DNA from 3 places in the Bradyrhizobium sp. i1.15.2 genome. Region 2 is predicted to be linked to each of the others. Evidence: predicted binding sites of a transcription regulator. Region 2 holds the regulator's gene; each other region holds the start of a gene.
The links. Region 2 encodes PhoB, which activates phosphate uptake and scavenging genes when phosphate is short. Its sites were predicted from a motif close to TGTCATNNANCTGTCAT; they were not measured.
Positions count from the first base shown of each region.

Region 1 (5,151 bases), on a different contig from region 2:
CCTCGAATTCGTTGCGAAACTGGCCGTCCTGCGAATCGAGTGCCGCCCGGTCGGTCGCCTCGATGCTGTCCGCCGAGACAGGCGCAAACAGCTCGCGCGCGGTCTTGCCGACGACATGGTCGCGCGAGAACCCCCAGAACCGCTCATAAGCGCTGTTGGCGAAGATGTAGCGACCATCCTCGATGTTCTTCGCGGCCACGCAGGCCGGCACGTGGTCCAGCAATGTTTCCAGGAACTGCTTGGTGGAGGCGAGCTGCCGCGACAGCCTGCGCTGCTCGCTGACGTCCAGATGCGTCGTCACCGAGCCGCCATTGGGCAGCACGAAATATTTCACCAGGATGGCCCGCCCGTCCGGCAGTTCGGTGATCAAGCCGTTGGTGCTTGCCGCCTTCTCATAGAACTCGTCGTTGGAGGCGCCCCCGAGCACACCGCGCTTGCGTCGCAGCTCAAGGAGTTCGTAGCCATTCATGTCGGCCCAGAGATCCGACCGCGCCAGGCCGTAAATCTCGAGATAGCGGTCGTTGCAGAAGATGATGCGCCGCTGCGCATCCGTCATCACCACGCCCTGGTTGAGATTGTTCATCGCGGAGGAGACGAAGGCATTGCGCCGCAGCTGCAGACGCTTGGTCCGGCGCAGCGAGGAATGGATCCACAGCGCGATCGCGACGAGGAACGAGCAGATCACGATGCCCGCGATCAGGGCTTCCCAGATCACGTTGGGATCGAGGTGGCCGAGATAGCTCGGAGGAGTGAAGCTGTCGGAGAGGGCAAAGGCGCGCGCAGGCGTCACCGCTGCGGCCAGGCACACGACGGCCTGCACCGCAATCGGAAGCGCGCTGCCCGCGTGCCAGTTCTTCTCAGCCATCAGCCACCCGCGATTTCAACGTCGGATTGTCTGGCCTCGCGGGTTTGGATCGGGTAAACGCCTGTACGCGCAACGAAAAAATGTGGCATCAAATACGGCAATTGCCCTGACATGATAAATGCTTCGTTAACGGAAAACGCCCCCGCGCCGCCGGTCCCAGGCGTGAGGCCATCGTCGCTTCGAGCGGACGTCCTGCACTACCATGGATAGGGTCGACTGCGTCGTCGTCGGAGCCGGCGTGATCGGGCTCGCGGTGGCTCGCAAGCTGGCGCAAGCCGGGCGCGAGGTGATCGTGCTCGAGGAAGCCGAGGCCATCGGCACCATCACCTCCTCGCGCAACAGCGAGGTGATCCATGCCGGCATCTACTATCGCGCCGGAAGCTGGATGGCGCGCATGTGCGTCGACGGCAAGCACGCGCTTTACCGTTACTGTTCCGAGCGCGGCATCCCGCACAGGAATAGCGGCAAGCTGATCGTCGCGACCAATCCGAAAGAGACCGAGAAGCTGCAATCGATCAAGGCGCATGCCGAGGCCAACGGCGTGCTCGACATGCAGTTGCTCACGGGCGATGCGGCATGTGCGCTTGAGCCGGCGCTCGCCTGCGACGCCGCGCTGCTGTCGCCGTCGACTGGCATCATAGACAGCCACGCCTACATGCTCTCGCTGCGCGGCGAAGCCGAGGACGCGGGCGCGGCCTTCGCGTTTCACACCCCGCTGATCCGTGCCAAGGCCACCGCCGGCGTCATTGAAATCGAGGCGGGCGGCGAAGCGCCGATGACGCTGCAATGCAGCCTCCTCGTCAACGCCGCCGGGCTCTCGGCGACCACGGTGGCGCGCAACATCGAGGGCATGCCGCTGGAACGGATCCCGACGGCCTACCTCGCCAAGGGAAACTACTTCAGCTGCAATGCCAGGGCGCCGTTCTCGCGCCTGATCTATCCGGTGCCCGAGCCCGGCGGGCTAGGGGTGCATCTGACGCTGGACATGGCCGGGCAGGCACGTTTCGGCCCCGACGTCGAATGGATCGAGACGATCAATTATGAGGTCGACCCATCACGCGCCGAGCGCTTCTATCCGGCGATCCGCAAATACTGGCCGACGCTGCCTGACGGCGCGCTAATGCCGAGCTATTCGGGCATCCGCCCGAAGATCGTGCCGCCGGCGGTGGCCACGCAGGATTTCTTGATGCAGGGCCCGCGCGATCACGGCGTCGAAGGCCTGATCAACCTGTTCGGCATCGAGTCGCCCGGGTTGACGTCATCGCTTGCGATCGCGGATCACGTCGCCGAGCTCGCAAATGTCTAGTGGTTTAAAGCGAAGTGGATTCCAGTTGCGCGTAAAGAACCGCGTCCAGACAAGAAGCTAGAGCCGCACAAATCCTTGCACGGTGCGCGCCTTGCAGCAGGGATGAGCGCAAAGACTCCCATCCCTGCCTGAAAGGGTGCGATCAACTCTACGCTGTTACGGGGGTTGCTAGTGGAGCGTGTCGCCGTGCCTGAGACGCTCGATCTGGTCCTTGACCATCAACTTCCGGCGCTTCAACTCAACAATTTGCAGGTCGTCTGTTGAAAGGTGCACGAGAGCTTCGTGCAATTCGTTTTCGAGAGTTTTATGCTTCCGCTCCAATTCAACCAGATGTGCCTGAATTGTCATTCGAAACCTCCTCGGTAGGGGTGAACCTTGGATTCGACCGGACGAGGAAGTGTACATCACCGATTCGTTCTGTCGATGGATATCAGTCGTCGCAGTGTCATTTTTAAAAATTCATATGTAACGAAGCGTGAGTAAGGGAACCACGCGGGAAAAATCCGTGATATCAATGCGCTTGCGCAACGCCGCAGCGACCGGCAGAAATATCTCGCGGGAGATCGGCGCAGGACAGCCCGAGATCGCTTGCGATCACGGCGCGCAAGGACGATAGTTTCCACAGGGCATCCACAGCCTTAATCTCACGCCTATCGGTTTTTCGGCCACCGCAGACATGACCAATGAAGATGCGCGCGAACTCGAATCCGAGCTCGCCCGGTTGCACCAGGAACACCGAGATCTCGATGTGGCGATCGATGCACTGCATCAATCGCCCGCGCCCGACCTGTTGCGGTTACAGCGGTTGAAGAAACGCAAGCTGTTGTTGCGTGACCGTATCGCGTTCATCGAAGACCAGATCACGCCCGACATCATCGCCTGATCCACAGGAGGAGAGCTTTACGGCAGCTCGCCGCACGCGAATCCGCTTGACTCGAAAGGAACAAAATAAGAACATTTGCGCACCAACGCCCCCAGGAAAACCGTCCAAGGAAAACGCAGATGTCGGCAACCGCCCTTCTCGACAACAGCCATTATGAACAAGCCTGCGATCAGGCGATCGCGATGTGCGACGGCAATCTGCGCAGCACCATCAAGGCGCTGATCATGGCCAATGAATATCTGGAGGCCGAGCTGGAGGAATTGCAGGCGGCCATTTCCGCCGGCTGCATTCCGGAGACCTCACGCAGCAAGATGCGGAGCAAGAGCAGCGCAGCCTGAGCTGTCAGCTATCGGAGCCGACCATGTCCGATGTCACCTATTACGTTGCATTACCTTTCCTGACCGACGAGGACGGATCGCCGGTCGCAGGTGCGGCCGAGGAATGCCAGACCGCGGCGGCCGCGTTACGGCGCGCCGAGGTTATGTCGCACGGCGCCGGCCACACCGGCGCCGTCGCGTTCAGCCGCAGCGGCGATCCCATGACCGGCGAATTCGGCGACGCCAAACTGCTTCGCAGCTTTGGCAACGTACCGAAGGACCTCGGCACGCTTTAACTAGCTGCTGACGAGCCTGATGCGCGGCTCGTGCCGCCGGTGCGCCTTGCGCACATACATCGCGGCATCGGCCTCTTCCAGGGCGCGCGCGGCGTCGGACTGTACCCCGAGCAGGGCCACGCCGGCGGAAGCGCCCGCGCTCACGTGCTGGCCGCGAAAGACAAAGGACAATTCGTCGACAGCCTGCTCGAAGGCCGCGGCCTTCGCCTTGGCGTCGGTCTCGCTGAGATTCCAGAGCAGCAGCGCGAACTCGTCGCCGCCGAGCCGGCCGACCACGTCGGAGGCGCGGATCTGCCGCGTCAGCGTGGTGGCAATCGCCTTCAGCACCTCGTCGCCGGCCGCATGGCCGAAGGAATCGTTGATCGGCTTCAGCCGATCGACGTCGAGCACGATCAGCGCGCCGCTGGCGCGGTAGCGCTTCATGTAGGCGACGGCGCGTCCGAGTTCGCGTTCGAAGCCGCGCCGGTTCGGAATTTCGAGCAGGAAGTCGGTGTCGGCGGCCGCCTCGAGCTCCGCGACTCGCCGCAGCGCCCCCTTCAGCTTGCTCCGGAGGTCACGGATGGTCGCGTTGATGGCCGTCTTGATGACCGCTTTGGCGCCGTCATCGGCAGACGCTCCGCGTCGCGACGGTCTGGTCGGACGCTTGACCGGACGCTTAGGAGCAACTTTGGAGCGAGCGGCGCTGGTTTTCGGGCCCTTTTTGGCCTTCGCAGCGCTCGCCCTTTTTGGTTTCTTCATGGGCATCCTGCTCAATGAAGGCTTGCGGGGATTCACCAAGACAGGATAGTGCATTCCCTTCTCCTTGCCACCGCCTTGCGAGCCACCGGCCGGAACCGCTAATCTGGCCTATCTTCCTGTTTTTCGAGCACAATTCACGTCATGACCGCGCCGATCGCCATCATCATGGGAAGCCAGTCGGACTGGGACACGATGCGGCATGCCGCCGACACGCTCGCAGGACTCGGCGTTGCCGCCGACACCCGCATCGTTTCAGCCCACCGCACCCCCGACCGGCTGTTTACGTTCGCCAAGGGCGCCAAGGCGGCTGGTTACAAGGTCATCATCGCCGGCGCGGGCGGCGCAGCCCACCTGCCCGGCATGGCGGCGGCGCTGACGGAACTGCCCGTGTTCGGCGTTCCCGTCGAATCGAGGACACTCAAAGGCATCGATTCGCTCTATTCGATCGTTCAGATGCCCGCGGGCATCCCGGTCGGCACCCTCGCGATCGGCAAGGCCGGCGCCATCAATGCGGCGCTGCTGGCGGCTGCCGTGCTGGCCTTGTCCGACCCGGCCTTGTCCGACCGCCTCGCCGCTTGGCGCAAGGCGCAGACCGAGGCCGTGGCCGAGCGCCCGGAGGACAAGGCGTGACTGACGCAAAGCAGGTGAAGCTGAAGCCCGGCGACACCATTGGCATCCTCGGCGGCGGACAATTGGGGCGGATGCTGGCTATGGCGGCGGCACGGCTCGGCCTGCGCTGCCAGGTG
Region 1 is NZ_JBEPRQ010000003.1:118,556-123,706, reverse strand. It holds gene ABIB80_RS08125 (sensor domain-containing protein) at 1-865, opposite strand, end outside; gene ABIB80_RS08120 (NAD(P)/FAD-dependent oxidoreductase) at 1,068-2,171, shown strand; gene ABIB80_RS08115 (YdcH family protein) at 2,340-2,519, opposite strand; gene ABIB80_RS08110 (YdcH family protein) at 2,848-3,054, shown strand; gene ABIB80_RS08105 (hypothetical protein) at 3,174-3,392, shown strand; gene ABIB80_RS08100 (hypothetical protein) at 3,416-3,667, shown strand; gene ABIB80_RS08095 (GGDEF domain-containing protein) at 3,668-4,405, opposite strand; gene purE (5-(carboxyamino)imidazole ribonucleotide mutase) at 4,547-5,035, shown strand; gene ABIB80_RS08085 (5-(carboxyamino)imidazole ribonucleotide synthase) at 5,032-5,151, shown strand, end outside.
Region 1: the regulator PhoB is predicted to act here: its motif matches at 2,604-2,620, upstream of ABIB80_RS08115 (YdcH family protein).

Region 2 (5,151 bases):
AAACTTTCATTGCACAGGCGCGCGGCAAGCTTTTCGCCGTCCGGGCTCTGGAACAGGTTCGACATGTGCCAGAGCTTCGTGGCCTGTTCCTGCAACGCCGCGACCAGCGCCGGATGGGCATGGCCGAGCGCATTCACCGCCACCCCGGAGGTGAAATCGAGATAGCGCTCGCCATTGGTCGCGATCAGCCAGCAGCCTTCGCCACGCTCGAAACCGAGGTCGGACCTGGCGAAAACGGGGAGCAAATGCGGCGCTGCGCTGTTAGTCATGACGGTCACTTGAATGTTGCGGACGGTGTAAGCGTGCATTACGCAACGCACCATCGACCGGCCCGGAAAACGAAACGTGCCGCCTCTTGAGGGCGGCACGTGCGACTATCTTAGGCCTGGTGAAACGGGTGTCAATGCCGCCCGGAAAGCCTCGCGAAACGCTGAATCCGTAGTCTTGCGGTGCCGATTTTGCGGGATTTAGCCACGGAACATGTGGAAGCGAGTCGGCGGACTCTTGCGCGGGAGTCACGCCATATTGTAGCGTTTGGATTGTCAGATACGACATCTCGTGCAGTGGTTCTGATCTTTAAGTCCTTATGTACCGGCGTAAACGTTCGGGCGTTCAAGACGCGCCCGGCGAGCCTTAAGGGATTCTGGCGGCACGGGTTTTTGAAGGCTTAGGCATTCGCTGCGAGGCCCCAGGATGGCTGGCGCGCAGCGAGGGAAAGGGTGCAATGACGGTTTTGACCTGGTCCGATGATCGCGTCGAGCAGCTGAAAAAGCTCTGGGAGGCCGGACTTTCGGCCAGCCAGATCGCGGCGGAGCTCGGCAATGTGACCCGCAATGCCGTGATCGGCAAAGTGCACAGGCTCGGTCTTTCGGGCCGCGCCAAGAGCCCATCATCGGCAGCGCCCCGGCCGCGCAAGGCGCGCCCCGCGCAGCACATGATGCGGGTGAGCCGCCCGATCTCGCGCGGCAACACCGCGCTGGCGCAGGCCTTCGAGGTCGAGGCTGAGCCGGATCCGGTCACCTACGACAACGTGGTGCCGATGAGCCAGCGGCTGTCGCTGCTCGAATTGAACGAGGCGACCTGCCACTGGCCGGTCGGCGATCCCTCGAGCCCGGACTTCTTCTTCTGCGGTGGACGGGCGCTGTCCGGCCTGCCCTATTGCGCCCAGCACTCGCGTGTTGCGTACCAGCCGGCGTCGGATCGGCGCCGCGCACCGGTGAAGCCGGGTCCGCGGTAATCAGGGCAAGTCGTCGCGCAAAGACAGTTCAATAATTTCAGTGTCGTCCTGGCGAAAGCCAGGACCCATACTCCGAGCACGCAGTAGTCGTGCGAAAGGGGTAACTCTGAGTCTTCGCCAAACCACTCCCTGTGGTTATGGGTCCCGGATCAGCGCTCGCTTGTCCGGGACGACATCGGAGAATGCAGGGACAGCTCGCCAACAAACAAGCCTGCAACCCTACACCTGCTCCGCCTTCGCAAACCGATCATCCAGCGCGTAGCCGGCGCCGCGGACGGTGCGGATCGGGTCTTGCTCGCGGCCGAGATTGAGCAGCTTGCGCAGGCGGCCGATATGCACGTCGACGGTACGCTCGTCGATATAGATGTCGCGGCCCCAGACGCTGTCGAGCAGTTGCTCGCGCGAGAACACCCGGCCCGGATGCTCCAGGAAGAACTCCAGCAGGCGATATTCGGTCGGACCGAGATCGATCGGCCGGCCCGATCGCGCCACGCGGCGCTTGTCACGGTCGAGCTCGATGTCGCCAAAAGCAAGCACGGTGGCGAGCCGCTCCGGGCTTGCACGCCGCAGCAGGCCCTTCACGCGTGCCAGCAGCTCCGGCACCGAGAACGGCTTGACGATGTAATCGTCGGCGCCGGTCGCAAGACCCCGCACCCGCTCGCTCTCCTCACCGCGCGCGGTGAGCATGATGATCGGGAGCTGCTTGGTCTCGGGACGGGTGCGAAGCCGCCGGCACAATTCGATGCCTGACAGGCCCGGCAGCATCCAGTCGAGCACGATCAGATCGGGGATGTGCTCCTTGAGGCGGGTGTCGGCGTCGTCGCCGCGCATCACCGTCTCGACGTCATAGCCGTCGCCTTCGAGGTTGTAGCGGAGAAGCTCGGTCAGGGCTTCCTCGTCCTCAACCACCATAATGCGTGCGCCCATCGCGTCGTCGCTCCCTTAAGTCTTCAGGTGTTCGGTACCGTGTTGGCGAAGGTCGTCATGTCGCCCTTCGGCCGCTTGTCGGTGATCGCCTGGCCCTCGATCATGTAGAACACGGTCTCGGCGATGTTGGTGGCGTGGTCGCCGATCCGCTCGATGTTCTTGGCGCAGAACATCAGGTGAATACAGAACGAGATGTTGCGCGGATCCTCCATCATGTAGGTGAGGAGCTCGCGGAACAGCGAGGTGCAGATGGCGTCGACTTCCTCGTCGCCCTTCCACACCGCCATCGCCGCCGGCAAATCATGCGCGGCATAGGCGTCCAGCACCGACTTGACCTGCTGCTGCACGAGGTCGGTCATGTGCTCGAGGCCGCGGAACAGCTTGAGCGGATGGAAGTCCGTCTCCAGCGCCGCGACGCGCTTGCCCATGTTCTTGGCGAGGTCGCCGATGCGCTCGAGATCGGTCGCGACGCGCATGGCGCCGACGATCTCGCGCAGATCGACCGCCATCGGCTGGCGGCGGGCGATGGTGAGCACCGCACGCTCCTCGATGCGCTTCTGCAGCGCGTCGAGCTCGGTGTCGATGGCGACGACGCGCTGGCCGAGCGGGACGTCGCGGCGGATCAGCGCGTCGACGGACTCGACGATCATGCGCTCGGCGATGCCGCCCATCTCGGCGACCAGGCGGGTGAGTTCCTGGAGGTCGGTGTCGAAAGCCTTTGCGGTATGTTCGGAAGCCATGTCGCGTCTCCTCAGCCGAACCGGCCGGTGATGTAATCCTGCGTGCGCCGGTCGGTCGGCGACGTGAAGATCTTGCTGGTGTCGTCGAACTCGATCAGCTCGCCGAGATACATGAAGGCGGTCTTGTCGGAGACGCGCGCCGCCTGCTGCATGTTGTGGGTGACGATCGCGATCGTGTAATCCTCGGACAGCTCCTGGATCAGCTCCTCGACCTTGGCGGTCGAGATCGGGTCGAGCGCCGAACAGGGTTCGTCGAACAGGATCACCTCGGGCCGCACCGCGACGGTGCGGGCGATGCAGAGGCGCTGCTGCTGGCCGCCGGAGAGCGACAGGCCGGAGGCGTTGAGCTTGTCCTTGACCTCGTTCCACAGCGCGCCGCCGCGCAGCGCCTTCTCGACGCGGCCGTCCATTTCGGACTTCGAGATCTTCTCATACAGGCGGATGCCGAACGCGATGTTCTCGTAGATCGTCATCGGGAACGGCGTCGGCTTCTGGAACACCATGCCGACGCGGGCGCGCAGCAAATTGAGGTCCAGCTTGCCGTCGAGGATGTTGGTCTGGTCGAGCATCAGCTGACCAGTGGCGCGCTGGCCGGGATAGAGGTCGTACATCCGGTTGAAGATGCGCAGCAGGGTCGACTTGCCGCAGCCCGACGGACCGATGAACGCCGTGACGCGATTGGCGCCCAGCGTCAGGTTGATGTTCTTCAGCGCGTGGTGCTCGCCGTAATAGAAGTTCAGGTTGCGCACGGTCACCTTCGGGGGCGCCTCCGGCAGCACCGGCGCGTGGGGCAGCCCACCGGCCGCGCTCATCGATACGGAAAGATCACTCATTTTGCGGTCCTCTCGGCGCCAAGGATGCGCGCGCCAATATTAAGGGCAAGAACGGTCAGGGTGATGAGCAGCGCCCCGCTCCAGGCCAATTGCTTCCAATAGGCATAGGGGCTCTGCACGAAGTTGTTGATGGTGACAGGCAGGTTCGCCATCGTCTTATTCAGGCCGAGGCTGAAGAACTGGTTCGACAGCGCGGTGAACAGCAGCGGCGCAGTTTCACCGGCGACGCGAGCGGTTGCGAGCAGCACGCCGGTGATGAGGCCGGAGCGCGCGGCGCGATAAGCGATCCGCTTGATCACCAGCGAACGCGGCAGGCCGAGCGCCGAGGCCGCCTCGCGCAGCGCGTTCGGCACCAGCAGCAGCATGTCCTCGGTCGTGCGCAGCACCACCGGGATCACGATGACCGCGAGCGCGAGCGAGCCTGCGATCGCCGAGAAGCCGCGCATCGGCACCACCACCGCGCCGTAGATGAACAGGCCGATGATGATCGAGGGCGCCGAGAGCAGGATGTCGTTGATGAAGCGGATCACCGAGGTCAGCCGGTCATTGCGGCCGTATTCGGCGAGATAGGTGCCGGCGAACATGCCGAGCGGCGCGCCAATGCCGACGCCGATCACGGTCATGATCAGCGAGCCGACGATGGCGTTGAGCAGGCCGCCCTCGTTCGATCCGGGAGGCGGCGTGTTCTCGGTGAACAGCTGGACATTGAGTCCCGCCAGTCCATTGTAGAGCAGCGTGATCAGGATCAGCGCGAGCCAGGTGACGCCGAAGGCCGTTGCGGCGATGCAGAGCCCGCGAACGACGATGTCCTTGCGGCGGCGGCGTGAATAGATCGGATTCATGGCGCTAGTTCCCCGCCTTCTTTTCCAGCCGCATCAGCATCAGCCGCGCCGCTGCGAGCACGAAGAAGGTCAGCACGAACAGCAGGAGGCCGAGCAGGATCAGGCCGGACTGGTGCAGGCCGTCGCTCTCGGCGAACTCGGATGCGATCGCCGCCGAGATCGTGGTGCCGGGGGCGAAGATCGAGGACGAGATCCGGAACGAGTTGCCGATGATGAAGGTCACCGCCATGGTCTCGCCGAGCGCCCGGCCCAGCGCCAGCATGACGCCACCGATGACGCCGACGCGGGTGTAGGGGATCACCACGCTGCGGACGACTTCCCAGGTGGTGCAGCCGACGCCGTAGGCGGCTTCCTTCAGCACCGGAGGCACGGTCTTGAACACGTCGACTGAGATCGAGGTGATGAAGGGCAGCACCATGATGGCGAGGATCAGCGCGGCATTGAACAGGCTGAGATAGGACGGGGGACCTGCGAAGATCGCGCCCAGCACGGGCACGCCGTCGAAGATCTTGATCATGAAGGGCTGGAACGTGTTGGCGAGGAACGGACCCAACACGAAGAAGCCCCACATG
Region 2 is NZ_JBEPRQ010000001.1:487,764-492,914, forward strand. It holds gene ABIB80_RS02370 (aspartate aminotransferase family protein) at 1-269, opposite strand, end outside; gene ABIB80_RS02375 (GcrA family cell cycle regulator) at 725-1,237, shown strand; gene phoB (phosphate regulon transcriptional regulator PhoB) at 1,457-2,164, opposite strand; gene phoU (phosphate signaling complex protein PhoU) at 2,188-2,904, opposite strand; gene pstB (phosphate ABC transporter ATP-binding protein PstB) at 2,916-3,737, opposite strand; gene pstA (phosphate ABC transporter permease PstA) at 3,734-4,579, opposite strand; gene pstC (phosphate ABC transporter permease subunit PstC) at 4,584-5,151, opposite strand, start outside.

Region 3 (5,151 bases), on a different contig from region 2:
GAATGGTCAGGACAATCCCAACGTCACCGCAGCGTAGTTCGGCAACAAACGGATGGTTACGCCCGTAGCCACGCATCGTGGAATAGCAGAGGCCCATCAGGAAACCCTCATCCCCGCGGGCCAAGCTCTGCAGCCGCTGGTCCCGTGTGGAGGGAAACTCCACCGGATCGCGGGTAATGTCGGCAACCTTCGACTGCCCGTCAGGGCGGGCGTCCTCGACGATATCGGCCAGCGCGAGGACGCCGCAATCTTTTGTCAAAGCATGAGCCGCTGAATGGGGTCCCCGCTCTGGAGCGTCGTCTTCGGCTTCCTTTTCATACCGACTTTCACCTTCGCCTGCGAGATCGGAAAGATCGTCGCTGCTTGCTCGCAAAAGAGCGATATCAAGGATCCGCTGGGTATAGTCATAAGTCGGCCCGAGGAGTTGGCCGCCCGGCACGTCCTTGTGGGTTGTCGCGATGCGTCGGCGTACCACCATCGCCGCGGGGTCGACCGGTTCGGCGTAGCCGAACCGGGTGAGCGTGGTCCGGAAAGCGCGCAACAGGTAGACCGCCTCGGTGAGGTCGCCCTCGGACTGCTTGATCGCCAGCGCCGCCAAGTCCGGGTCGTAGAGCGAGCCCTCGCTCATGACTCGGTCGACGGCGAGTGACAATTGCTCGCGGATCTGGTCGACGCCGAGGTCGGCAATCGCCGGATTGCCACGGCGGCGCTTGGCGAGGAGACGGTGCGAAGCAGCGATGGCGGCTTCGCCACCCTTGATCGAGGTGATCATGGTTCCTCGGCTTTTGTGGAGCGCGGCAGGCCGACAACGGCGAGGTCGTCGGTGAGGAATATGTCGACGCCGAGCGGATAGCGAGCGGCATTCTCGCGCCAGGACGGCCAAAACCAGTCCGGCAGGCCACGAGGCGCGAAGCTGGTCGTGGTCTCGATTCCGGGCCCGGAAAGACGCACGACGGGCCCGCCGGCGAGCGAAGGCACTTGCAGCAGAAGCGTCGTCGAACGGTCAGGATAGGTAGCCACACCCGGATGGAAGCTGCCCAATCCCGGCATCCGGCCAACATCGCCGATCAGCGCACAGGTCGCAATTCTCGGATCACTGACTTGTGGCGCGTTTGTATGGAAATGGAGATAGCGCCGCACCGAATCCCGCGAGAGCGCCGGGTCGAGCCAGATCGAACAATCGGGGTCGATGAGCGTGAGCGCGATAGCGGCGAGCGGCCCGCTCATCGGCTGAGGCGGCTGGGCGGGGCCGGGAAACGAAACCGGTGTGCCGGGCCGCGACAGCGCTGTCAGCAGTCGGCGGAAAGCTGACTGCGCATCGTGAACGGGATCGCGGAATGCAGGCGGGATCAGATCAGCCGTCATTCGCCATGTCTCCCTGGCCCAGCATGAAGAAATCGACCTTGCTCCGTTGGGCCTCGCGCCGGATCGCCCGCTCTGCTTGGCGCACGCAGCGATCAATCGCGGCAATGATCGGGCCGATCTCGCCCGCCCCGGTAGCTTGGTCGCGCTGCATCAGTCCATCGAACACGGCGGCGAGTGCCGCGTGGCGCTTGTTGCGGCCGAGCACGTAGCCAATGCCAATCTCGCCAGTCTCGATCTGGAGCGTACAGCGCGTCACAGTCGCCTCGCCGATATTGAACACAGTGCCGGTGCGCCCGACGGCCCCCCGCAGCATCGCTGCACCACATTCGGGACGCCGTATCCACTGGAATTTTGGCCGAGCGACCGCCGCCCAGTGACGGTCCAGTTCTGCAATCGGTGCTTTGGCAAGCAACGTCATCCAGTTTTGGCGGCTATATTGATGGTGCGTCACTGAGATATTCATGTGTCTCGGATCAACTCACAGCGCTTGACGTCCGGCCGTCCAGACCCCTCGGACGACAGGACCGGCTCGGTCGGCTACGCGGATGAGGTCGGCGCGCTTGCCCACAGCGATCTCGCCGCGATCGAGAAGGCCGAAGGTTTCCGCTGGCCGCTGGCTTCCGAGTGCAACGGCCTCAGGAAGCGTTAGCCCCCCGGATTGACTCGCTAAGTACCAAATGCCGCGCAGAATGCTGGCGGGGATGTAGTCTGAGCAGATGATGTCAATGAGGCCGTCCTGCGCGAGCTCCCGCACCGAGACGTTCCCAATATGTGACCGCCCGGCGACGAGGTTCGGTCCCCCAACGATGATCGTCATGCCCGCGGTGCGGGCGGCTTTCGCCGCCTCCAGAGTGATTGGAAATTCGGAAATGACGAGACCGTATCCGACCGCTTCCGTGATATGGGCAAGAGTGGTGTCATCGTGGCTAGCGAAAGGTACACCGCGCGCGCGACAGTGTGCGACGAGGCGGCGCCGATTTTCTTCCGTGCAGTCCTCTGTGGTCGCGACGGCGGCAATCGCTGCCTCGATCTCCGCCGCCGGCGTATTTTTGCGACGTTCTAGATGGCGGAAGCGCTCCGGGTCCCGCCGCGGCCCGTCATCCATGATGGTCACGAATCGAAGTTCGGGCTGGTCGGCATATTCAAGGAAAAGTTCAATGAGGTCGTGCTCGCGGGCGTCGCAGCGCAGGTGAAGCGCGTGGTCAGCCCTAAGCAGGCCGTGACGGCGCGCCTTCCCAAGCCCCTTGAGCATCAGAGGCAGCAGGCGCCGTCGCTCCGGGTTGCCCACCGCTCCAACGATCACGGAATCGAACACAGTGGTCGTCCCAGCCGCGCAGACCTGAACGTCATGAGCAATCGCCGCACCCAAGGGGTCCCAAGTCATGCCGGCGCGCGGGAGAATCTGCTTTTCGAGGTGGTCGGTATGGACGTCAATCAAACCGGGCAGCAGATGATCGCCTTCAAAGTCGAGGGCGCCCCACGCAGTGGTATTGGCTGTCGAAATATCAGCTATCGCGCCGTCAACGATCTGGACCGTTCCTTTGAAACAGGTCGACCGGGTCACGATCTTGGCGTTGGTCAGGACAACCTCGCGGGATTGATGAATAGTTTGTGGAACTTGACTCAGCGTACCGATCGATTGACCCATCAGAGGACGCCTCTTTCTTGCTTTTAAACCCGCTTGAGTTCTATCAGCAGTCAAAGGCGCAGTGAGAGACAGCGCGATGACAAATCGTGTGACTTTGATGGAATTGTACAATGTCCTCAATCGAAAGGCGCTGTCCCAAAAAACGTTCGACCAGGCCACTTCGGTTTCGTCGCCAACGTGAATGAGCAGTAAGGTCCCGGATGGTTCTTTCCGAAGGTACAAGTGGCGATGTGATTCCTATTCTGTCAATTCAGCTTCATCTGGCCCGCTTAGTCGGAGCATGTCGAGCACATTGCCGTTCCGGGCACTCCTATTCGGCTCCGGCATGAACCGTCTCCGCTTCAAGGCAGGTTGTCATGATGAAAATGATGTTTTCAGTAATACCAGCCATCGCTGCCGCCTTTATCGGGGTGACCGCAGCCCATGCCGATCCGGTCACACTGAGGGTGGGCTATGCCTTTCCGGCCCGCGACGGCCTCTTCCGCCAGCCGATTGTCGAGCGGTTCATGCAACAGAACCCCGACATACGAATCGTCACGGAAGCCAACGCCGCCGACTGTCCGGCCCTGTTGCAGCAACTATTGAGGGCGGCGGTCACCGGGGATCTGCCAGACGTCGTTGCCTCGCTTTGCTATCCGGATATGCCGGTCCTTGCTGAGCGAGGACTGCTCGTACCACTCGACAGCTTTCTTGCCGCTGACCCGCTATGGGCCGCGGTCGGTGTGAGGCCAGAGGCGCTCGCCGCGACGCAATGGAAAGGCAAGACGATCGCCCTTCCGGAATCAGTATCGACGAGCGTTGTTTACTACAACATGGACGTCATTCGTAAAGTGCGTTTGAATCTCTCAAACTTGGATCTTTCTTGGGACGATATCCTGTCGCTCGCCGACAACATCCGCACGTCGATCCCTACACTTGTTCCGATCTTCTTTGAGTATTATCCCGACAGTTACAATTGGTCGTTCCACGCGCTGGTATATAGCCATGGTGGCGACGTGTTCACACCCGACGGAAAGATCGCCTTCGACGGCGCTGCCGGGCAGGCCGCCTTGCAGTTGATGCGCCGCTTCGGTGAGACTGGCATGGTCGACATGACCACCGAACAGGCGCGCCAAGCCTTTGCCTCGGGCAAAATCGGCATTTATGTCGCCTCCAGTTCGCGCCTGGAACAATTGACCGCCAACCTTGGATCTACGCGCGACATCCGCACCGGTCCGTTCCCGCACTCGGCTGCCGGCGGCAGGATGCCCTCGGGTGGCAGCGGACTGGCGATCATGACTCGCGATCCAGCGAAACAGCGAGCGGCGTGGGAATACCTGAAATTCGCTCTCGGCGCAGAGGCGCAAACGCTGATGGTATCGAAGACCGGATTGACGCCGGTCAACTCGATTGCGGTCAGGGACCCGAAATACCTTAGCGACTATTACAAATCGAAACCGAACGCCCTCGCTGGCCTTGCCGGGCTCGCCCGGATAAAGAGCGTGAATGTCTATCCCGGCGACAACGGGCCCCGCATCACCGCCGTCATTCGAGATCACCTGCAAAGTGTCGTGACGCTGAAACAGACACCGGACGGCGCGCTCGTCGACATGATCCGCGATGTCCAAAAGCTCTTGCCGAAGCGTTGAAGTTTCTGTTTGGTTCGGCGCCATTACGGGTGGGGAGAGCGATCAATCATTCTTCGGAAGCTCGTCGCTGTTTCCCAAAATCTTCATCAGAGCAAATTCTCCTGCGCTCGACGGTGACGAGAGGAATTCATTCTCGCGAGCTGCCGACCAGCTAGCTGACTGTCATTCAGGGTTGGCAGAATTTCCAGTCTGCTGTCTCGATTGCAAGGTGCTATCACGGAGATGGGTGCATAATCGTGCACCTATGTCATCTTGGCATCGCATTGCCCAAGTGCAGTTGAATATGGTGTGGCGGCTCGTTGACTGAGCCTGGACGTGCTAAGCGACCCCCAGGATGGGTATGAATGGCGCGGTCGTACCTATTCTGTCAGTGCAGTTTCATCAAGACCGGGTAGCGATCGCCAGAATGCCTTAGCAAGGTGCCCGGCACGATGAGGGCCGGTCTGGACAGAAAGTGGCCCATGAGTGACATCCACCTTCATCACATCACCAAATCCTTTGGCCCAACGC
Region 3 is NZ_JBEPRQ010000047.1:18,137-23,287, reverse strand. It holds gene ABIB80_RS37855 (carbon-phosphorus lyase complex subunit) at 1-772, opposite strand, end outside; gene phnH (phosphonate C-P lyase system protein PhnH) at 769-1,365, opposite strand; gene phnG (phosphonate C-P lyase system protein PhnG) at 1,355-1,828, opposite strand; gene ABIB80_RS37840 (alpha-D-ribose 1-methylphosphonate 5-triphosphate diphosphatase) at 1,844-3,013, opposite strand; gene ABIB80_RS37835 (extracellular solute-binding protein) at 3,370-4,641, shown strand; gene ABIB80_RS37830 (ABC transporter ATP-binding protein) at 5,103-5,151, shown strand, end outside.
Region 3: the regulator PhoB is predicted to act here: its motif matches at 3,079-3,095, upstream of ABIB80_RS37840 (alpha-D-ribose 1-methylphosphonate 5-triphosphate diphosphatase).